DNA from 4 places in the Lysobacter sp. GQ73 genome. Region 4 is predicted to be linked to each of the others. Evidence: riboswitches for the same ligand, from Rfam matches in the RefSeq annotation. Region 4 holds a riboswitch; each other region holds the start of a gene.

Region 1 (2,193 bases), on a different contig from region 4:
CCAGGCGCTTGCGCACCTCGGCATTGCGCAGCAGCGGCGAGGCCAAGCGCGCGGCGCGCGCGCTGGCGGCGGTGGCGAGGTCGCGGTTGGCGTCGGCGCTGCCGGCGAGCGCATCGGCGAGCAGGCGCAGTTCCTCGATCTTCTGCCGCGCATAGGCCATCCAGTGGCGCAGCGGCGCCGGCAGCTTGCGCTCGAGCTCCAGGTCGGTCGGCACGTGCAGCAGCGAGCACGACGGCGCCAGCCATCGCGCGCGGTCGCCGGCGCGGCGGGCGAGGCTCAGCGCGGCATCGAGGTCGGCGCGCCAGATGTTGCGGCCGTCGACCACGCCGAGGCTGAGCACGCGATCGTCCGGCAGCAGCGGCAGCACGCTTTCCAACTGCTGCGGCGCGCGCACCAGGTCGACGTGCAAGCCCTGCACCGGCAGGCGCGCGGCGAGCGCGGCATTGTCGCCGAGGCCGCCGAAGTAGGGGGTCAGCAGCCGCTTCGGCGCGTCGGCATCGGCCAGCGCGGCGTAGGCGCGGCGGTAGGCATCGCGATCGGCGTCGTCGAGATCGAGTACCAGCGCCGGCTCATCGAGCTGCACCCACTCGGCGCCGGCGGCCTTGAGCCTGGCCAGCAGCTCGGCATAGGCCGGCAGCAGGACATCGAGCAGCTCGCGCGGGTCGCCGCCGTCGCTGCGCTTGCCGAGCTTGAGGAACGACACCGGGCCGAGCAGGACCGGCCGCGCCTCGATGCCGAGCGCGCGCGCCTGCGCCAGCTCGGCCAGCGGCTTGTCGCCGCGCAGGGCGAAGCGTTGGCCGGGCTCGAACCGCGGCACCAGATAGTGGTAGTTGGTGTCGAACCACTTGGTCATCTCGAGCGCGCGCAGGTCGCGGCGGCCGTCCTGCAGGCCGCGGGCGAGGGCGAAATAGCCGCCGAGGGGGTTCTCGTCGTAGACCTCGCGGTACGGCGCGGGGATCGCGTCGAACAGCACGGCGGTGTCGAGGACGTGGTCGTAGAGGGAAAAATCGTTGCACGGCACGACGTCTGCGCCGGCTTGCCGGGCGAGGCGCCAGTGGCGTTCGCGCAGGTCGTGGGCGGTGTGGTGCAGCGCCTGGGCCGGCGTGTCGCCCTTCCAGAACGATTCCAGGGCCAGCTTGAGTTCGCGCCGCGCGCCTATGCGCGGGAAGCCGAGATGGGTGACGCTGATCATGATGAGTACCTGCGATGCGTGGGCATGACGCAGGGCAACGAAGGAGACCACGGCTGCGCCGCCCGACGCTCGCGCGCCCGGCCTCGCCGCAACCTTGGTGTCGACCTTCGCCCCCGCGGGCGAACCGGCGCGCACGACGCGGCCCGCGCCGGGGCCGGCCCGGACGCAGCGCCGGCGCCTCGCGGGCCGGAGTCGGACGGAAGGCGTGCCTTCCGGTCATGGCAGGTCTTCGGGCTTGGGGCACGGAGCACGAGGCGCCTCCTACTGTCCGTCGCTTCCCGGGATCGCTCCCAGTGTCTGACGAAGTTCGTTCCCTATACCGCTGCGGGGCAGCTCCGGAATTGGACTGGCGTCCGTACCGGATTCCCTCTAACCGCCGCCGGCGCGAACCGGTGGCGATTTGTCGCATCGCTTCATCTGCATGAAGCGATGTTCACCATCACGCCGCCAAGCTACGCAGCGCGCCGGACGAAGTCAATCGCCACGATCGCGATGCGTGGACCCGGTTTGCGATTTGTGGCCGCTGCCGCCGGCGTCGCCGCGGACGGTGATCCCCCGGCTGCCGTTCATGCGTCGCCGACGATGATGGGCACGTCGACGACCGTGAATGCCGTGACCTCCTGCCGTTGAGCTTCGCGGGCGCCGGGGCTAACGTTCGAGGTGCGGCGACGATGCGCGGCGCGGGACCAGGACGGCCCGCGCGATCCCGAATCCGATGGGTGGACCATGCTTTTCAGAAGGACGTTTGCGCTGACCTTGTGCCTGCTCGGACTGGCGGCTTGCGGGAGGGATTCCGCCGCGCCGCCGCCGGCGGCCGCCGAGCCGGTCACCATGGGCAGCCAGAACGAATCGCCGAAGGTCGCCGCCGCGGCCGCGCCGAGCGAGACCGACATCCTGCAGGGCACGTACTGGCCGCCGGCCAGGCTCGACGGCGGCGTGGCCAGGATCAGCTGCGAATACGACTACCCGCGCTTCGGCGACGGCAAAGCGCTGACCTCGCT
Region 2 (2,193 bases), on a different contig from region 4:
GCCGGCATTGCCGTAGCCGGGGTAGTACAACTCGTTGAAGGTCGGCGCCTTGAACGCGGTGCCGTAGCTCGCGGTCAAACGCAGCGCCTCGCTGAAGTTCCAGCCCCACAACAGACTGCCGGTGGTCTCGCCGCCGAACTGGCTGTCGTCGTCGCGGCGCAGGCTGGCCTGCAGCGCATGCGCACCGAAACTCTGCTGCCACTGGCCGAAGGCGCCGCGCAGGATGCGGGCGTCGCGGGCATAACGGGTGTTGCTGTCGATGCGGTCGCGCTGCCAGTCGAAGCCGAGCGTGAGCAGGCCGATGCCGATGCCGATGTCGCCCTGCACCGAGCCGAGCTGGCGGCGGGTCTCGAAGGTGCTGGAGTACTTGCCGTTTTTGTAGGTGTCGCTGAGGTCTTCGCTGCGTCCGGCGCTGGCGCTGAGGTTGAAGCGGTCGCTGGGCCGGTAGCGCAACCTGGCTCCGGCGACCTGTTGCACGCCGTCGGCCTCGTTGTTCTGGCTGCCGTCGTACTGGTTATGGTTTTCGGCGCGCAGCAGCCGCGCTTCGGCGTCCCACTGCTCGTTGAAGCGATAACCGCCCTGCAAGGTCAGCGAATCGCTGCGATAGCCGTCGCGGTCCGGCGAGTTCGTGAAACATCCGGCGCCGCCCGGTGAGGGCTTGCCGCGGCAGGCGTTGATGCCGTCGGTATCTTCGTGCGCGGCATGGATCGAGTACCAGCCGCGCTCGCCCTTGCCGGCGACGCCTGCGCTGCCGCGGTGGGTGGCGTAACTGCCGATCGTGGCGCTGAAGCTCGGCACGAACGCACCCTGCGGGCGCCGGGTGAAGATCTGGATGACGCCGCCGATGGCCTCGGAGCCGTACAGACTGGAGAACGGGCCGCGCACGATCTCGACCCGCTCGATCTGCTCGACCGGAATGTCCTGCAGCGAGGCGCCGCCGCTGGTCGCCGAACCGATCTTGACGCCGTCGATCAGCACCAGCACATGGTCGGATTCGCTGCCGCGCAGGAACAACGAAGTCGCCTTGCCGGGGCCGCCGTTGTTCGCGAAGGATGCGCCCGGCGTGCCGCGCAACAGCTCCGGCAACGACCCCGGCTGCAGACGTTCGATCTGGGCGCGGTCGATCACGGTCACCGCGGCGAGCGTGGCGTCCTGGGTCTGGGCGGTGCGGGTCGCGGTGACCACGACCTGGTCGAGATCGACCGCGGGCGCGGCCGGCGCCGAAGCGGCGAATGCGCAGCCGGCGAGCACGAAAGCGCTGCGCGCAGGAAAGCGCGCAAGGCGCGGGGATACGGAAAAACGGAACGTCACGGTCGGCTCTCCATGGCCGCGCCTCACCCGCGCGGCCTAGATCAGGTCGTGACAGGCAGACGGCAGAACGGAGACGGCGCGCGCGCCGATGCCCCGGACACGGCCCTCCGCCTGTCGGTTCGCGCTCCGGGCCGGTCTCCGGGCTTGCGAGCGGAGTCGGCCCGAGATCGGACCGGTCTCCCGTACCGCGCCTTCCCGTGTCGGAACACAGTGGCGTCGAGCGGTACGTGTACTCGCTTACCGTTGCGGGGGCAGCTCCGGATTGACCGACCTGGCGAACGCCAGAAGCGGGGACCGGATTCCCGTTTCAATCGCCGACTGTGTCGGCGATCACCTTGAGCGCGCGCATCTTAGCAGTGATGCGCGGCGAGGACGCCACCGGGTGAGTGCGAGCGCGCTGGCGATCCCGGTGTCGCGGCCAAGCGCTCCGCGCAAGGCCCGGCCCGGGATCGTCATCCCCGCGAAGGCGGGGATCCACGGCTCCATCGCGGCGTCAATCCGAAGTCTGTGATAGCCGCTTCGCGGGATGGCTTAGGCGAGGGCACAAAATCCGTTCCGCGCCCAGCACAACGGCCGCTGGCCCTCCCTGGCCCCTCAAACAGTGTGCTTTACCACTTTTTTACTACTTGCGTTATGCAAGATTTGGCCGCTTTATTGACCGGTTGTTAGGTTCGTGTTAAATCCGGATGACATCGCTGTCATCCCCACCAAGGAGTCGTCATGCCCGTCCGCCGCACCTTCGCCGGTTCACGTCACCCTCTGGCCCTCGGCCTCCTGGTAGCGCTCGCCGCGCCGGTCCACGCGCAGGACGCGCCGCAAAGCGACCCCAAGACCCTGGACCAGGTCATCGTCACCGGCACCCGCGTCTCCGACCGCACCGTC
Region 3 (2,193 bases), on a different contig from region 4:
CGGCGTCGGCTTCGACCCGGCGCATGAATTCGTCCGGAATCCAGTTGGCCAGGTTGAGGTTATGGGTGCGGCGCGCCTCGTCGCCGGTGTTGTCGCGCAGCTCGAGGAATTCCTTGACGTCGGCATGCCACGGCTCCAGGTAGACGCAGGCCGCGCCCTTGCGCTTGCCGCCCTGGTTGACCGCGGCGACCGAGGCGTCGAGGGTCTTCAGCCAGGGCACGATGCCGTTGCTGAGGCCGTTGGTGGAACGGATCAGCGAGCCGCGCGAACGGATGCGGGTATAGCTCAGGCCGATGCCGCCGCTGAACTTGCTGAGCTTGGCCACGTCCATGTAGCGCTTGTAGATGGCTTCCAGCGAATCCTCGGGCGAGTCGAGCAGGAAGCAGCTCGACAACTGCTCGTGGGTGGTGCCGGCGTTGAACAGAGTCGGCGAGCTGGGGATGTAGTCGAGCTGGGCCATGCGCCGGTACAGGGCGAGCGCATCGCCGACGTCCTCGCTTAGCGCGCAGGCGATGCGCAGGAAGAACTGTTGCGGGGTTTCGATGACGGTGCGCGCGGTCGGGTGGCGCAGCAGGTAGCGGTCGTACAGGGTGCGCAGGCCGAAGTAGTCGAACTTCGCGTCTAGGTTGCGGTCGATCGCGTCGTTGAGCTTGCGTGCGTTGGCCTGGACGAAGTCGAGCAGGCGCTGGTTGATCAGGCCCAGATCGTAGCCGCGCTGGATCGACTGCGAGAACGCATGGATCTCGATGCCGGCGACTTCCTTCTCGATCACGCCGGCGAGCAGGCGCGCGGCGAGACGGCCGTATTCGGGTTCTTCGGCGGTCAGCAGGGCGGCGGTGCGGATCGACAGCTCGTCGAGCTCGCGCGTGGTCGCGCCGTCGTAGAGGCCGGAAATGGTGCGGGTGGCCACGCGCATCGGGTCGACCGCGTACAGGTTTTCGCCGCTGCGGGTCACCGCGCGCACGATCTTGTTGAGGTCGACCGGCTCGCGGCGGCCGTTGCGCTTGGTCACGCTCATGGTCAGGTTGGCCGCGGGCGGGGTCAACGCGAAGCCGGCGTCGGCTTGCGGGTCGCGGGCGGGTTTGGTTGCGGTGCCGGCGGCGGGGGAGGCGGCGGACGATTCGGGTGCGAGCGTGGTCATGGCGTAACTCCGGGGCGTGGATGCACGGGCCGCCGACCTTCCCGCGAAGGGCGACGCGCGGAGAACGCGGACGCGCCATCGACGACCGGCCGCGCGGCGGCGTCGTCGGATGGCACGGCCATGCCCCCGCGGGCGCGGAACTCGGGAGCTTGCAGGCGAGGTGTCGCGCGGCCCGAGACGGGCGCGTCCCGTCTCGGCGCGCGTGGCGGCGCCGCAACGGAACGAGCACGACGGCGGAGCCATCGTGCTGCGACACCGGCCGTCTTCCCCCGAAGACTCCTGGGCCGGTACCGCGCGGTGTGCAGCGCGCGGCTGTCGGCAGGTCTTCGGGCTCGGGACACGACGCCTCGCGTCTCCTACTGGCTACCGCTTCCCAGGCGCGAGGCGCGCCCAGTGCTAGGTAGCGTTCGTTTCCCATACCGCTGCGGGGCAGCGCCGGCTTTGGACGTCGCAACGGCTGCGTCCTTACCGGCTTCCCTATTGAGCCGATCTCGCGATCGGCACCGACAGGCACAACATAGTGTGGTTTCCCGATTCCGTCAACGCGATATGTGGTGAACAAGCTGTGTATAGAATGCGTGAAGCCTTGTCCTTCAAGGCTTGCGGCTTGGTGTAACGTTCGTGACCAAGCGCACGGCACATGGAACAGGGACGGGTGATGGAAGCACTGATCGGTTTGTTGATTCTGGCGGTGGTGTTGGTGCCGATCCTGCTCATCGTGGCGCTGGCGCAAATCGCCGGGCTCAGGGCGCGGCTGTCCCGGCTCGAGCAGCGCGTGGCGGAGCAGGCCGAGTCCCTGAGCGAGGCGAGGTTCGACCACCGCGGCGACGAAACCCTGGCCGAGCGGATCGCGCGCGAAGCGCCACCGCCGCAGGCAGTGCGTCCGCCGCGGCCGGTGGCTCCCGCCACTGCGCCACCTCCGACGGCTCCACCCAGCGTCACTCAGCCCCCCGCCGTCACTTCGCCCGGAACCGTTCCGCCGGTTTCGGCGCCCACGCCGCCGCCGGCCAACCTGCCGCCGCCGATCCCGCACGACGCCACCGCCGCCGCAC
Region 4 (2,193 bases):
GCTTCTATTTCTACGACGGCGAAGAACTCGTGGTCGGCCCGTTCCAGGGCCTGCCGGCCTGCGTGCGCATTCCGCTCGACAAGGGCGTGTGCGGCGCGGCCGCCTCGAGCCGCCAGACCCAGCGCGTCGCCGACGTGCACGCCTTCCCCGGCCACATCGCCTGCGATGCGGCCTCGCGTTCGGAAGTGGTGGTGCCGCTGGTGCATGGCGATGCCCTGATCGGCGTGTTCGATCTCGACAGCCCGGTTCCGGACCGTTTCGATGCCGACGACCAGGCCGGCCTGGAAGCGCTGGCGCGCGTGTACGTGGAGGCGCTGGCATGACCGCGGCCAAGATGCGCAACATCGGTCCCAAGAGCGCGGCCTGGCTGCGCCAGGTGGGCCTGCGCACCCACGAGGACATCTCGGCGATCGGCACGGTCGAGGCCTTCATGCGGGTCAAGCGCGCCGGCTTCAAGCCGACCCTCAACCTGTTGTACGCGATCGAAGGCGCGTTGCTCGACTGCCATTGGCAGGAGATCAGCGATGCGCGCCGGCAGGAGCTGATCCAGGCCGCCGAAGCGGCGACCGCGCTGCTGCCGCCGCCGCGCAACAAGCCGGCCGCCGCGCCGGTGCACACCACGATGCATGTCGAAGAACGCCACGACCCGTTCGAAGGCGGCGCCCGCCTCGGCGATGGCGACGACCGCGACAGCCGGGACAACGAAGGCGACGACGACCGCCCCGGCGGCCGCGACGAAGACGACGGGCGCGACTGAACCCGTCGCCGCCGCTCGCGGGCGCCCCGCCCGCCCCGGCGTTTTGGCTCCGGGCGCCGGCTTCGCGTAGACTGCGCACCGCTTCGAGGTGACCCGTCGGCTGGCTTGATCGACGGGTTGAAACGGGAAGCCGGTGACGCGCCCTCTCCTGCGGGAGGATCGGCGCCAGTCCGGCACTGCCCCCGCAACGGTAAGCAAGACAGATCGCGGCCACCGCCACTGTGCTCGGCACGGGAAGGCGCCGCCATCGGGAGTCCGGCCCTGCGCCGCTCCGCTTGCGAGTCCGGAGACCGGCCTCGAGGCGCCACAGGTTGCGATGCGGAGGGCGTCGCGGCGGCTGCTATCCGGCTGTCTCCACGGCCCGCTGCCTCCTCGCAACCGCCTTCCGCCGTCGTCGTCGCGCGCCCCTGGCGCGCGCGCTGGAGCTGTCCCCATGTCCGCCCGCACCCCCCATGTCCTGTACGCCACGCGCGCACTGAAGCTGTCCTTCGCCATCGCCGCTGCGCTCTCGCTGTCCCCCGCCGCGCTCGCCGCTCCGGCCGGCGCAGCCACCGACCTCGACGAAGTGATCGTCACCGCCAACCGCACCGCGGTCAGCGTCAACGACGCCTTGACCCCGGTCGAAGTGCTCGACCGCGAGACCATCGAACGCAGCCAGGCGCGCGACCTCAACGACCTGCTGCGCGGCCGCGCCGGCATCACCCTGTCCAACCAGGGCGGCGCCGGCAAGCTCACCACCCTGTTCCTGCGCGGCAGCGAGTCCGACCACGTGCTCGTGCTGGTCGACGGCATCCGCGTCGGCTCGCCGACCTCGGGCCTGACCGCGCTGCAGGACTTGCCGCTGGAATTGATCGACCGGATCGAAATCGTACGCGGCCCGCGCTCGAGCCTGTACGGCGCCGACGCCATCGGCGGCGTGATCCAGGTGTTCACCCGCCGCGAGAAGCAGGGCTTCGCGCCGCGCGTGCGCTTCGGCGGCGGCAGCAACGACAGCCTCGAATTCGGCACCGGCTTCGGCGGCCGCAGCGACCGCGGCTGGTTCGGCGCCGACTACAGTTTCCGCAAGACCCAGGGCATCAATGCCTGCCGCGGCGCCGGCTTCCCGGTGTTCGCCGGCTGCTTCACCGACGAGCCCGACCGCGACGGCTACGAAAGCCACGCCCTGTCCTTGCGCGGCGGCCTCGAGTTCAACGAGCGCTGGAGCCTGGAAGGCCAGGCGCTGCGCGCCGAGGGCGAGAACGATTACGACGGCAGCTTCGTCAACCGCTCCGAGACCGTGCAGCAGGTGATCGGCGGCAAGCTGCAGTGGCGCCCGTCGGAAACGGTCCACCTGCAGTTGCTGGCCGGCCGCAACCTCGACAGCTCGGATAATTTCCTCGGCGAGGTGCCGATGGGGTTCTTCAAGACCGACCGCGACAGCGCCAGCCTGCAAGTCG

Evidence for each region. Region 4 has a riboswitch for cobalamin ahead of btuB (TonB-dependent vitamin B12 receptor). Riboswitches for the same ligand answer to the same signal wherever they lie in the genome.
Region 1: another riboswitch for cobalamin. It lies ahead of metE (5-methyltetrahydropteroyltriglutamate--homocysteine S-methyltransferase); the one in region 4 lies ahead of btuB (TonB-dependent vitamin B12 receptor).
Region 2: another riboswitch for cobalamin. It lies ahead of btuB (TonB-dependent vitamin B12 receptor); the one in region 4 lies ahead of btuB (TonB-dependent vitamin B12 receptor).
Region 3: another riboswitch for cobalamin. It lies ahead of AC6CH2_RS10290 (ribonucleoside-diphosphate reductase subunit alpha); the one in region 4 lies ahead of btuB (TonB-dependent vitamin B12 receptor).

The regions. Positions count from the first base shown of each region.
Region 1 is NZ_JCAXEE010000003.1:80,619-82,811, forward strand. It holds gene metE (5-methyltetrahydropteroyltriglutamate--homocysteine S-methyltransferase) at 1-1,192, opposite strand, end outside; cobalamin riboswitch at 1,396-1,601, opposite strand; gene AC6CH2_RS10260 (hypothetical protein) at 1,622-1,822, shown strand; gene AC6CH2_RS10265 (COG3904 family protein) at 1,919-2,193, shown strand, end outside.
Region 2 is NZ_JCAXEE010000004.1:114,068-116,260, reverse strand. It holds gene btuB (TonB-dependent vitamin B12 receptor) at 1-1,311, opposite strand, end outside; cobalamin riboswitch at 1,424-1,664, opposite strand; gene AC6CH2_RS13095 (TonB-dependent receptor plug domain-containing protein) at 2,032-2,193, shown strand, end outside.
Region 3 is NZ_JCAXEE010000003.1:88,584-90,776, forward strand. It holds gene AC6CH2_RS10290 (ribonucleoside-diphosphate reductase subunit alpha) at 1-1,018, opposite strand, end outside; cobalamin riboswitch at 1,442-1,664, opposite strand; gene AC6CH2_RS10295 (DUF2339 domain-containing protein) at 1,800-2,193, shown strand, end outside.
Region 4 is NZ_JCAXEE010000005.1:56,799-58,991, forward strand. It holds gene AC6CH2_RS15450 (GAF domain-containing protein) at 1-323, shown strand, start outside; gene AC6CH2_RS15455 (TfoX/Sxy family protein) at 320-757, shown strand; cobalamin riboswitch at 827-1,070, shown strand; gene btuB (TonB-dependent vitamin B12 receptor) at 1,191-2,193, shown strand, end outside.